DNA from 3 places in the Anoxybacillus kestanbolensis genome. Region 1 is predicted to be linked to each of the others. Evidence: riboswitches for the same ligand, from Rfam matches in the RefSeq annotation. Region 1 holds a riboswitch; each other region holds the start of a gene.
The links. Region 1 has a riboswitch for cobalamin ahead of metE (5-methyltetrahydropteroyltriglutamate--homocysteine S-methyltransferase). Riboswitches for the same ligand answer to the same signal wherever they lie in the genome.
Positions count from the first base shown of each region.

Region 2: it holds a riboswitch for cobalamin, as region 1 does, so the genes downstream of both, BO219_RS00445 ((2Fe-2S) ferredoxin domain-containing protein) here and metE (5-methyltetrahydropteroyltriglutamate--homocysteine S-methyltransferase) in region 1, are expected to answer to the same signal.
Region 3: it holds a riboswitch for cobalamin, as region 1 does, so the genes downstream of both, BO219_RS05105 (ABC transporter substrate-binding protein) here and metE (5-methyltetrahydropteroyltriglutamate--homocysteine S-methyltransferase) in region 1, are expected to answer to the same signal.

Region 1 covers NZ_MQAD01000028.1:23,368-26,731, forward strand. The annotation lists gene metE (5-methyltetrahydropteroyltriglutamate--homocysteine S-methyltransferase) at 1-1,426, opposite strand, end outside; cobalamin riboswitch at 1,568-1,757, opposite strand; gene BO219_RS12420 (DMT family transporter) at 1,853-2,800, opposite strand; gene BO219_RS12425 (AraC family transcriptional regulator) at 2,921-3,364, shown strand, end outside.
Region 2 covers NZ_MQAD01000001.1:78,749-82,112, reverse strand. The annotation lists gene BO219_RS00455 (glycoside hydrolase family 31 protein) at 1-706, shown strand, start outside; gene BO219_RS00450 (LacI family DNA-binding transcriptional regulator) at 724-1,758, shown strand; cobalamin riboswitch at 1,842-2,023, shown strand; gene BO219_RS00445 ((2Fe-2S) ferredoxin domain-containing protein) at 2,168-2,533, shown strand; partial or broken gene BO219_RS15085 (cobalamin biosynthesis protein CbiM) at 2,530-2,655, shown strand; partial or broken gene BO219_RS00440 (cobalt-precorrin 5A hydrolase) at 2,645-3,295, shown strand; gene BO219_RS00435 (cobyrinic acid a,c-diamide synthase CobB) at 3,292-3,364, shown strand, end outside.
Region 3 covers NZ_MQAD01000005.1:537,342-540,705, forward strand. The annotation lists gene BO219_RS05095 (adenosylcobinamide amidohydrolase) at 1-24, opposite strand, end outside; gene BO219_RS05100 (FecCD family ABC transporter permease) at 21-1,067, opposite strand; gene BO219_RS05105 (ABC transporter substrate-binding protein) at 1,033-1,989, opposite strand; cobalamin riboswitch at 2,105-2,296, opposite strand; gene BO219_RS05110 (ATP-binding protein) at 2,364-3,364, opposite strand, start outside.

The DNA.
Region 1 (3,364 bases):
CATGGACAAGCACATCGAGCTGAAGTTGCTCTTGAATGTCGATCCATTTTGCGATTTCTTTCTTTATAAACGACTTGTATTGCTTGTCGTTCCATTCGCCTTTTTTCCACTTCATTCGAGCTTGGCGCACGTCGCTCGTTTGTGGGAAGCTTCCAATCGTCGTTGTCGGCAAAAGTGGAAGCTGCAAATGGGCTTGTTGTGCTTTTTGTCTTTCGCTGTAAGATGTTCGGTTTAATGGAACGGTTGTGATATCGTCTGTTTGTTTAGATTGACGGAACTTGGAAAAATAAACGTTTGTTTGTTCATCGTATTTGATTAGCTCGTCGATCGTTACGTTTCCGTTCATATACTCTGTCAACATACGTATTTCATCTAATTTTTCATCGGCAAATGATAAAGCCCCAGCAAGCTCCGTCGGCAATGCATGTTCATGTTTTGTCGTGACAGGAACATGCAGTAAGCTGCAAGACGGTTGAATGATCAGTTGTTCGGCAACGTTTGCTAAATGATGAAGGAGCGTTGCTTTTTGGGCAAGCGAGCTTTTCCATACATTGCGACCGTCTACAATCCCAGCAACTAATATTTTATCTTTCGGAAATCCGTACGTGTTTATGTTTTTCATGTTCTCGCCATCGTCATGCACGAAATCAAGCCCAATGCCTGCGACAGGTAAAGCAACGATTTCACGATAATGCGATACGCTATCAAAATATGTTTGTAAAATAAGGTTTATATTTGGTACATCGCGATGAAAAACTTCATATACATCACGAAATGCATCGACTATGTCATCGTCTATATCTTGAACGAGAATCGGTTCATCGATTTGGACGAATGACACGCCCGCTTCGCTTAGTTGTTTGAATAATTCCACATAAAGAGGAACTAATTGTGCGAGATGTTTGCGCCACTCGTGTCGCGCGTATTGCTTAGAAAGCAAAAGAAACGTAATCGGTCCAAGTAATACAGGCTTTGTTTCTAAATTGAATGTTTCTTTTACAAGCTTGTATTCTTTCAATAGGCGATTATCCACTAATTTCGGCTTCGTTTGCCCGATTTCAGGCACAATGTAGTGATAATTTGTATTAAACCATTTCGTCATTTCAAGCGCATGTTGCCCATTTGTCCCACGTGCCATTGCAAAATATTGCTCAAGCGTATCGTTTATTTGTTGAAATCGCTTGGGAATATACCCAAACATAAATGCGGTATCTAGCACGTGATCGTATAAAGAAAAATCTCCGATCGGAATGAGATCAATTCCTTTCTCAAGTTGTTTACGAATGGAATCGAGTCGAATCGTTTCCATTGTTTTTGTGAATTGATCTTTGTCTATTTGCCCATTCCAAAAAGATTCTAATGTTTTTTTCCATTCTCTTTTTTCACCAATGCGCGGATACCCTACATTTGAACTACGAATGAACAAGTTAAGCACCTCCAGTTATTTATATCCCAATCAAGCAAAAAAACCCTCTTCCAAACAGAAGGAGGGCATAGCTAGCTCGTATTGAGATACATGAAGTGCCTCAAGATCATATGTCCTCACTCCTCCCTATGACGCGTAGGTCGTAAGTGCATACAACAGGCAGGTCTCCTGACTTAGCTTCATCGCTGTTTATCTCCTTCCCATTTCAAATGAAACAGTGGATTGTGATAAACAGCTCTGCATCACAGTGGCGCGACCGTGTTGGACTTTCACCAAACTTCCCTTTTAAGATTCACAGCATGTGTGAACCACCTGTTGCGTGAACTTATTATGTTATTGTATAAAATTCAGAATAAACGAACTTTTTGTTTTTTTCAACAGAAATATTAATGTATTTTTACATAAAACATAAAAATAATGTAGTAATCACCCTAACGTTTGTGAATTTTTTGATTTGTATGCATATTGATGGTCAGCTATGGAGGATTTTTTATTTAATGCTATCAATAACATCATAGTAATAATGCAAGCTGTGCCAATCCATTGAAAAAAACCAAAAGGTTCTTTTAACCAAAAAACGGTTGTTAAAACAGCGGCGAGTGGTTCAATGTTGCCTAATAGGCTTGATTCTTTAGGCGAGAGACTTTGTAAGCTTTCGATATAAAACCAAAATGCAATCATTGTACCGAATATAATAACGAAAATTAAGTATAAGTACGTTTCTATGGTTAAGTGTTTAAAATCCATTTGCCAGGGTGGATGAACAAAGCTTAGTGCTAAGCCGCCAATCACCATGGACCAGCCGACAACGACAAGTGAATGATATTGTTTCAGTAAAGGAACAGCATATAGAGTATAAAATGCTAAAGCGATGCCAGATAAAAAACCCCAAACAATTGCGAGCAGTGGTACAGATAGTTGGGAAACAGAACCGTTTGTTAATAAGAAAAAGCAACCAACTAAGGCGAGCGAAATAGCCAATACATCTCTTTTTGTTATAGTAGCTTGTCTGTGAAAAACGGAGTAAATGATAATCATAACAGGTGCTAAATATTGCAATAATGTGGCGACAGCTGCGTTACCATGTTTAATGGAAGCCATATACGTATATTGAACAGCCAGCATACCGAGCAATCCGAAGGTAATCAATGAGATAACTGCTTTTTTCGTTTTCCAAACGGAAAATATTTGTGTGCGCTCTTCTTTCCTAACAAATTGAACGATTAAAAGTAAAAAACCAGCTACGAGTAATCTTGTCGTTACAAGCCAATCTACATCGATGCCATACTGAAAAAGTTTTTTTGATACAGTTCCCCCAATCCCCCAAAATAATGCTCCGGTGATGACTAAAAATAATCCTTTTTTTCTATTCATGATTCATTTTTCACCTCGGAATATAAAAATAGTACTATGATAGTTTGTATAATAAGACAAAATACATTATAAATCATACAAAGATTGAATAAAAAAATATCACTATATTGAGGTGATAGTGTGCAAATAAAGGATTTTATGGTTGATCGAAATTTAAAAGAATTAACTGAACATCGGACGGTTGCGTTGCCAGTTGCATGTTACGAGACAATTATTAATCAAAACGTTCATGGATATATACCGCTCCATTGGCATGACGAATTACAATTTATTCTCGTTATAAAGGGTCAATCCATTTTTCAAGTTAATGGGGAAAATATCGTTGTTGGAGAAGGAGAAGGGTTGTTTATTAATAGTGGCTGTCTGCATATGGCAAAAGATATGGATGATTCGAATTGTGCTTATATTTGCTTAAACGTTTCGCCTAGCTTTATACTGTCACAAGAACTTTATGCCACCTATGTAACTCCATATATTCAAGCGACTAATTTATCTTACTTACAATTACATCCAAACGAACTATGGGGGAAAAATATTTTGGATGCTGTCAGAAAAATAAACGAA
Region 2 (3,364 bases), on a different contig from region 1:
TGCGCGGCAAGAACCGTGGGCGTTCGGGGAAGGATATGAACAAATCATAAAACGATATATTGACTTGCGGTACGAATGGTTGCCGCACTTCTACTCGTTATATGTGGAAGCGCATCAAACAGGTGTGCCGATGATGCGCCCGCTTATGATGGAATATCCGAACGATCGCGAAACGTGGAATATTTCGGATCAGTTTATGGTTGGCGAGCAAGTGATGATTGCACCGATCATCCGTCCGTATACAACGCATCGCATCGTTTATTTTCCAGAAGGACGCTGGGTTGATTATTGGACGAAAGAAGTGTTTGAAGGCGGTCAGCGATATATTGTCGAAGCACCGCTTGATCGTTTGCCAATATACGTAAAAGAAGGGGCGATGATTGCCCACGCCGAAGCGAAGCCATCTACGATGATTGTAGATGAACAGTTGACGTTATATGTGTATACAATGAAAAAAGGAACATCGACATATACGATTTATGATGATGATGGTGAGACGTTTGCGTACGAAAAAGGAGAATATGTCCGCATGCATATTCGCGCGACGTTTTCGGACGATGCGGTTCATTTTGAGATAGAACGAGAAGGTGCGTACAAACCACCTTGGCAATTGCGTGTCGCATTTGTTGGCGATGTACCGTCTACAATTGTTGTTAATGGAGAACGATGTATCATCGATGAGGCGACAAACACGTTTGTTTTGTAAGAGATGGGGGATTTTTTATGACAGTAACGATTAAAGATGTAGCGAAGCGCGCGAATGTGGCGCCATCGACCGTTTCACGCGTCATCGCCGATAGCCCGCGCATTAGTGAAAAAACGAAGAAAAAAGTGCGCGAGGCGATGAAAGAGCTTGGCTATCATCCGAATTTTATCGCGCGCAGTTTAGCAAATAAATCGACGCAAGTAATCGGGCTCGTCATGCCAAGTTCGGCCGATAAAGCGTTTCAAAATCCGTTTTTCCCGGAAGTCATTCGCGGCATTAGTAAAGCGGTGCATGATCGGCAATATGCGTTACAGTTATCGACAGGGGAAACGGAAGCGGAAATTTATGATGGCGTCGTGCATATGGTGCAAGGAAAGCGCGTTGATGGTGTCATTTTGCTTTATTCGCGTGCGAACGATAAAATTATGGCGTATTTACAAAAAGAAGATGTGCCGTTCGTTGTCATTGGGAAACCGCATAAAAAAGCGGAAGAAATTACCCACGTTGATAACGATAACGTACGGGCGGCACGTGAGGCAACGGAATATTTAATTGAACTCGGTCATGAGCGCATCGCATTTGTCGGTGGAAACGTCAATCTCATCGTGACGATGGATCGTCTGCGCGGTTATGAAAAAGCGCTCAAATCGGCAGGGCTTGCATATCGAAAAGACTACATTGTACACGAGGAATTTTTAAAAGAAGGCGGACAAGAAGCGATGAAAGAGTTGCTTTCACTTGCTGAACCGCCAACCGCGCTCGTTGTCGCCGACGATTTAATGGCGCTTGGAGTATTAAATACGCTTGCGGAAATGGGCTTAAGCGTGCCGGGAGATGTATCGATCGTCAGCTTTAACAACGTACTTTTATCGGAAATTTCTCGTCCGCCGCTCACGTCGGTAGACATTAACATTTTTCAACTCGGCTTTGAAGCGGCAAGAAATTTAATACAACAAATTGAAAATCCGAACGAGCCAATTAAACGAATTATTATCCCACATACGCTCGTGAAACGATTTTCATGCGACTACTACAAAGCGCCTTCTCAATAGAGGGCGCTTTTTTTGTAAATGGACTAGGCGAGAAGAAAAAAATGGTGTATTATATTCTTAACATTCATGCTCTTTGAAAAACAATATACGATAAGCAAGTACGGTGCATACGTCTGTATGCTTAAAAGGGAAGAACGGTGCAAAGCCGTCGCGGTACCCGCCACTGTGATGGGGAGTTTTGTTGCAGGATGCCACTGATTTTTAGGGAAGGCGCAACGAAATGATGAACCTCAGCCAGGAGACCTGCCTGCTTGCGATACGTCGGCTGCCTACGGGAATATAGGTAGACGTGCGGGAACGATGGACGTTATATATGCTTAGTGACGTATGCTCTATTTTTTGAATCTTTCGTTTTTTCTGCACCTCTGCCTAGGGGTGCTTTTTTATTTTGAAAAAAGGGGCGACATATATGGCAACATGGAATTTACAAGGAACGACACATCACATGCTTATTTGCAACGGAGGAAGCTGCATGAGAAAAGGAGGGGAAGAGGTGACGCAAGCGATTCGCGATGAAATTGATCGGTTGCAGTTACATGGGCGCGTTCATACGACGCGTACACGATGCAACGGTCGCTGCGAAGATGCATGTGTTGTCATCGTTTATCCAGAAGGTGTTTGGTATCGTACGATTGATGAACAAATAGGGAGGGACATTGTACGCAATCATGTACGTGACGGGAACATATTGCGCGATTACGTCACGTATACGTATGAACATACAGGATTTGTTATGCCCGAACATAGCGTTGCGACAAGGGGGAAAGAAAAATGAAGCGAAACGCATGGTGGATCGTTTGTACATGCTTGACTGTCTACGTTTTATTTGCGCTTTCACCTTCAGTATATGCGATGCACGTTATGGAAGGATTTTTACCTTGGCATTGGCCGCTCGTTCGGATGGGTGTGGGAGAACGAAGAAAACTTAACACCTGTGAGCGCTGCCGTTGTGAACGAGCAACACGTCGCGATTGTACAAGAATCAGGGGAGCGGCATTGGTGGACGTATGATGCACCGCTTCCAGCGAACATTCGTACATATGGGTCGATTGCGGAAGCGCTGAAAGCAAGGCCTGATGCAGCATTAGTTGTGACGCATCGGCTGCTCGAGAAAGAGGAACAAGCCATTTTACAACATGGAGTGTTGTATCGTCCGAAAGTGATTGTTATTGGCATCGGGTGCAATCGTGGGACAAGCGCACAAGAAATTGAACAAGTCATTTGCGATACGTTACAACAGCTTCGTTTTTCGCTAAAAAGCGTGAAAGCGTTATGTACAATTGATTTGAAAAAAGATGAAGAAGGTTTATTAGCCGTCGCAAACAAATATGGGTGGCCGCTTATTTTTTATACGCCCGAACAATTAAACGACGTTCCGATTGATGAACCGTCTGAAACAGTATTTCGCTATACTGGGGCATATGGTGTAAGCGAACCTGCAGCAAAGCGATATAGCGGACAACAAAAGCTTATTTTAACGAAAAAAAAGAGTGGGAATGTGACGATTTCCGTTGCGCTATGGGAGGGAGAGCGGTGAAAAGAATTGTCGTGGCTGGGACTGGGAGCGGTGTTGGAAAAACGACGATAACGCTCGGCTTAATGAGTG
Region 3 (3,364 bases), on a different contig from region 1:
CGAAATGTGTTTGACATCAATCATACTGATCCCGTCTTCCGTTTTAAACTTTTAAATAACAATATGGCAAATAACGGAGCCCCGATGAACGATGTAATGACTCCGATCGGCAATTCCCTCGGTGAAACAATCGTTCGTGCCACAACATCTGCTAACACTAAAAACGTGCCACCGTACAAAAAAGAAAGTGGCAATAATTTCCGGTGATTTGCCCCACAAATCAAACGCGTCATATGCGGAATGACAAGCCCAACAAAGCCGATCGTGCCCGATACAGCTACCGCTGCGCCTGTAAGCAAGGAAGCGCTAAGTAAAATCCATAACTTTTTTCGCAACACATGTACGCCAATGTTTGCTGCTGTTCGCTCGCCAAATGAAAAAGCGTTTAACTCGCGAATATGTGTAAATAAGCCGAGAGAACCGATGATAAAAAACGGTACAAATAAAGAAACATATGACCAACCGCGCATCGCGACGCTTCCCATGAGCCAGCTAATGACTTGACGCAATTCCTCACCACTAAGGGCAACCATAAGTGAAATAACCGAGCCGAAAAACGCATTCATGATAATGCCGATTAAAACGATCGTTTCAATTCCCATATTGCGTTCTGCAAGTCGAGCAAATAATAAAACAAACAATAATGTCACGAGCGCACACATAATGCTCACGATCGGTAACGTAAAGCGTCCGAGAAACGACAAATGAAGTTGAAAAAAGAAGACGAGTACCGCTCCGACAGCAGCGCCAGATGATACTCCAATCGTATACGGATCAGCTAAAACGTTTTTTAAAAGCCCTTGGAACGCTACACCAGCAAGTGCTAAGGACGCCCCAATCAAAAAGGCGAGCACCACTCTCGGCACACGAATCGCAATAATAATTTGCGAAATGGTGGCGGGAACGTCCATCGGTGTATGAAACAAATGATGCGACAACGTGTCCCATATAGAAGAAAAGGGAATCGATTGTGATCCAATCGATATCCCTAATAATAGTGCAACGATCGCAATGATGGATGCAGTCATATAGTTATTTAAAAATGTCTGGATAAACGACTTTGGCAATTTCTTCGACCCCTTCAGCTAAACGTGGTCCTGGACGAGAAACTAAATCGGAATTAACATCGTATACGCGTTTATTTTTAATCGCAGGAACTTCTTTCCAAGCTGGGCGAGCGAGCACTTGCTCGACAGCGTTCGGTGTATAGTAACCGTACGTCGTAATAATGACGTCTGGATTTAACGCCACCGCATCTTCTTCAGTAAACATCGGCCATCCTTCTTGGTCGCCGGCTGCGTTTTTCGCATGAATGATCGTTAACATCTCATCCATAAAAGTTCCTTTTCCAGCTGTATAAATTTCTGGAGCAGGAGAAACTTCTACCCAAACGGTCGCTTCTTCTTTCACTTCTTTCGCCTTTTCAGCGATGGCATCAATTTTTTGTTTCATTTGTTGTACAACATCTGTCGCTTCTTTCACTTTTCCTGTCGCTTTTCCGATGAGTTCAATCGATGCATATACGTCGTTGAGCGACGTTGCGTTTGGTACAACAACAACTGTAATGCCTGCATCTTTTAATTGCTTTAATCCTTCTTCAGAGTTATGAGCACTCGATGCATGCGCAAGCACAACGTCTGGTTGAAGCGAAATAATTTTTTCTACATTAAACTCCATACCACCAATTTTTTCTTTGTTTTTCACATCTTCTGGATAGTTATCAAAGTCGCTGACACCAACAATTTTGTCACCAAGTCCTAATGCGTACGCAATTTCTGTATTACTCGGAATAAGCGAAACAATTTTTTTCGGTTCTTTTTCAATCGTGACATCACCAACCGCATCTTTTATGGTGACTGGAAATGCGGCTTGTTCCGTTTTCGCTTCTTGCTTCGTCTCTTTTGCTGGCTCTGCGTTATTGTTGCATGCCGCTAATCCGAGCGTCAACAAAAGCGCAAGAAGCCATACGTAATGTTTCCATTTCATCATTTTTCCCCCTTTTTTATGTATAAAAATAAAAAGCTCACCCCAAACGGAATGAGCTGGAAACAACAAAAGATAATTACTCCTCTTGTCGTTTCGTCGTCTCACTCCCCGAAGACGCGAATGACGAAGCAAAAAGGCAGGTCTACTGACTTATGCGTCATCCTACTTTGAAGCCTTCCCGTACAAATTGTACAGTGGCACGTTTCATTTCGTCAGCATTTACAGTTGCGGGGACAGTTCTGGACTTGCACCAGATTCCCTATTAAGTCTACTAGGTTGCCCGTTCGACACCTTTTTGCAACAGACATATATAATTGTCGAACAATTTTTACGTTTCTATCATAGCGAAAAATATCGTTAATAGCAACAAATTTTTTCTATTTTAATGGCAATGTAAATGTAAATGTCGTTCCTTCTCCGAGTTTGCTATGAACAGTAATTGTTCCTTTATGCGCTTCGACGATGTTTTTCGCAATCGCAAGACCTAATCCCGTACCCGATCGGCCGCGCGTGCGTGCTTTATCCGCTTTATAAAAACGTTCAAACACAAACGGCAAATCTTCTTCTGGAATGCCTGAACCAGAATCTTGTACAGAAATGCGTACTACTTCTTCGTCCGCATCGACAATGACGCGCACTTCCCCGCCTTCATCTGTATGACGAAGAGCGTTATCAATTAAGTTCGTCAACACTTGTTCAATGCGATCAGGGTCGAATGAAACGATGAGCTCATCGTTCATTTCAACAAGCAAATGAACTCCTTTTTCTTTCGCTAACGCTTGAAACTTATGAATAATGCGCTCTATATATGGTTTGAGCGGTACTTGTTCGTGATGAAGCGTTAAATGACCCGCTTCCATGCGCGCTAAATCAAGCAAATCATTGACAAGGCGTCCCATGCGCAACGATTCATCATAAATGACTTTTGCTAGTTCTTTTTTCTCTTCATCTGTTGCCGCAATATCATCGACGATCGCTTCGCTATATCCTTGCAACATCGCAATCGGCGTGCGCAACTCATGCGAGACGTTTGCGATAAAATCCTTACGTAACTTATCTAATCGTCGTTCTTCTGTCATGTCACGAAGCACCGCAACAGCTCCACGAATAACTTTACCATTGTATAGCGGAGTCATAACAATGACCCAATTGCGACCTTGTAAAGCGATTTCGGCAGCTTGTTCCTTTTCTTCCGTTACCGCTTTTTTGAACAATTCATTTACTTGCGGAGGAAGGGGTAATAAATCGTCGCGCTGCCCTTGTTCGTAGTACCATGCTTGTAAAAATCGGTCGGCAGGTGGGTTTGTAATAAGCACTTCGCCATTTCGATTGAGCGTAATGACGCCATCCGCCATGCTGCTTAAAATGCTTGCCAATT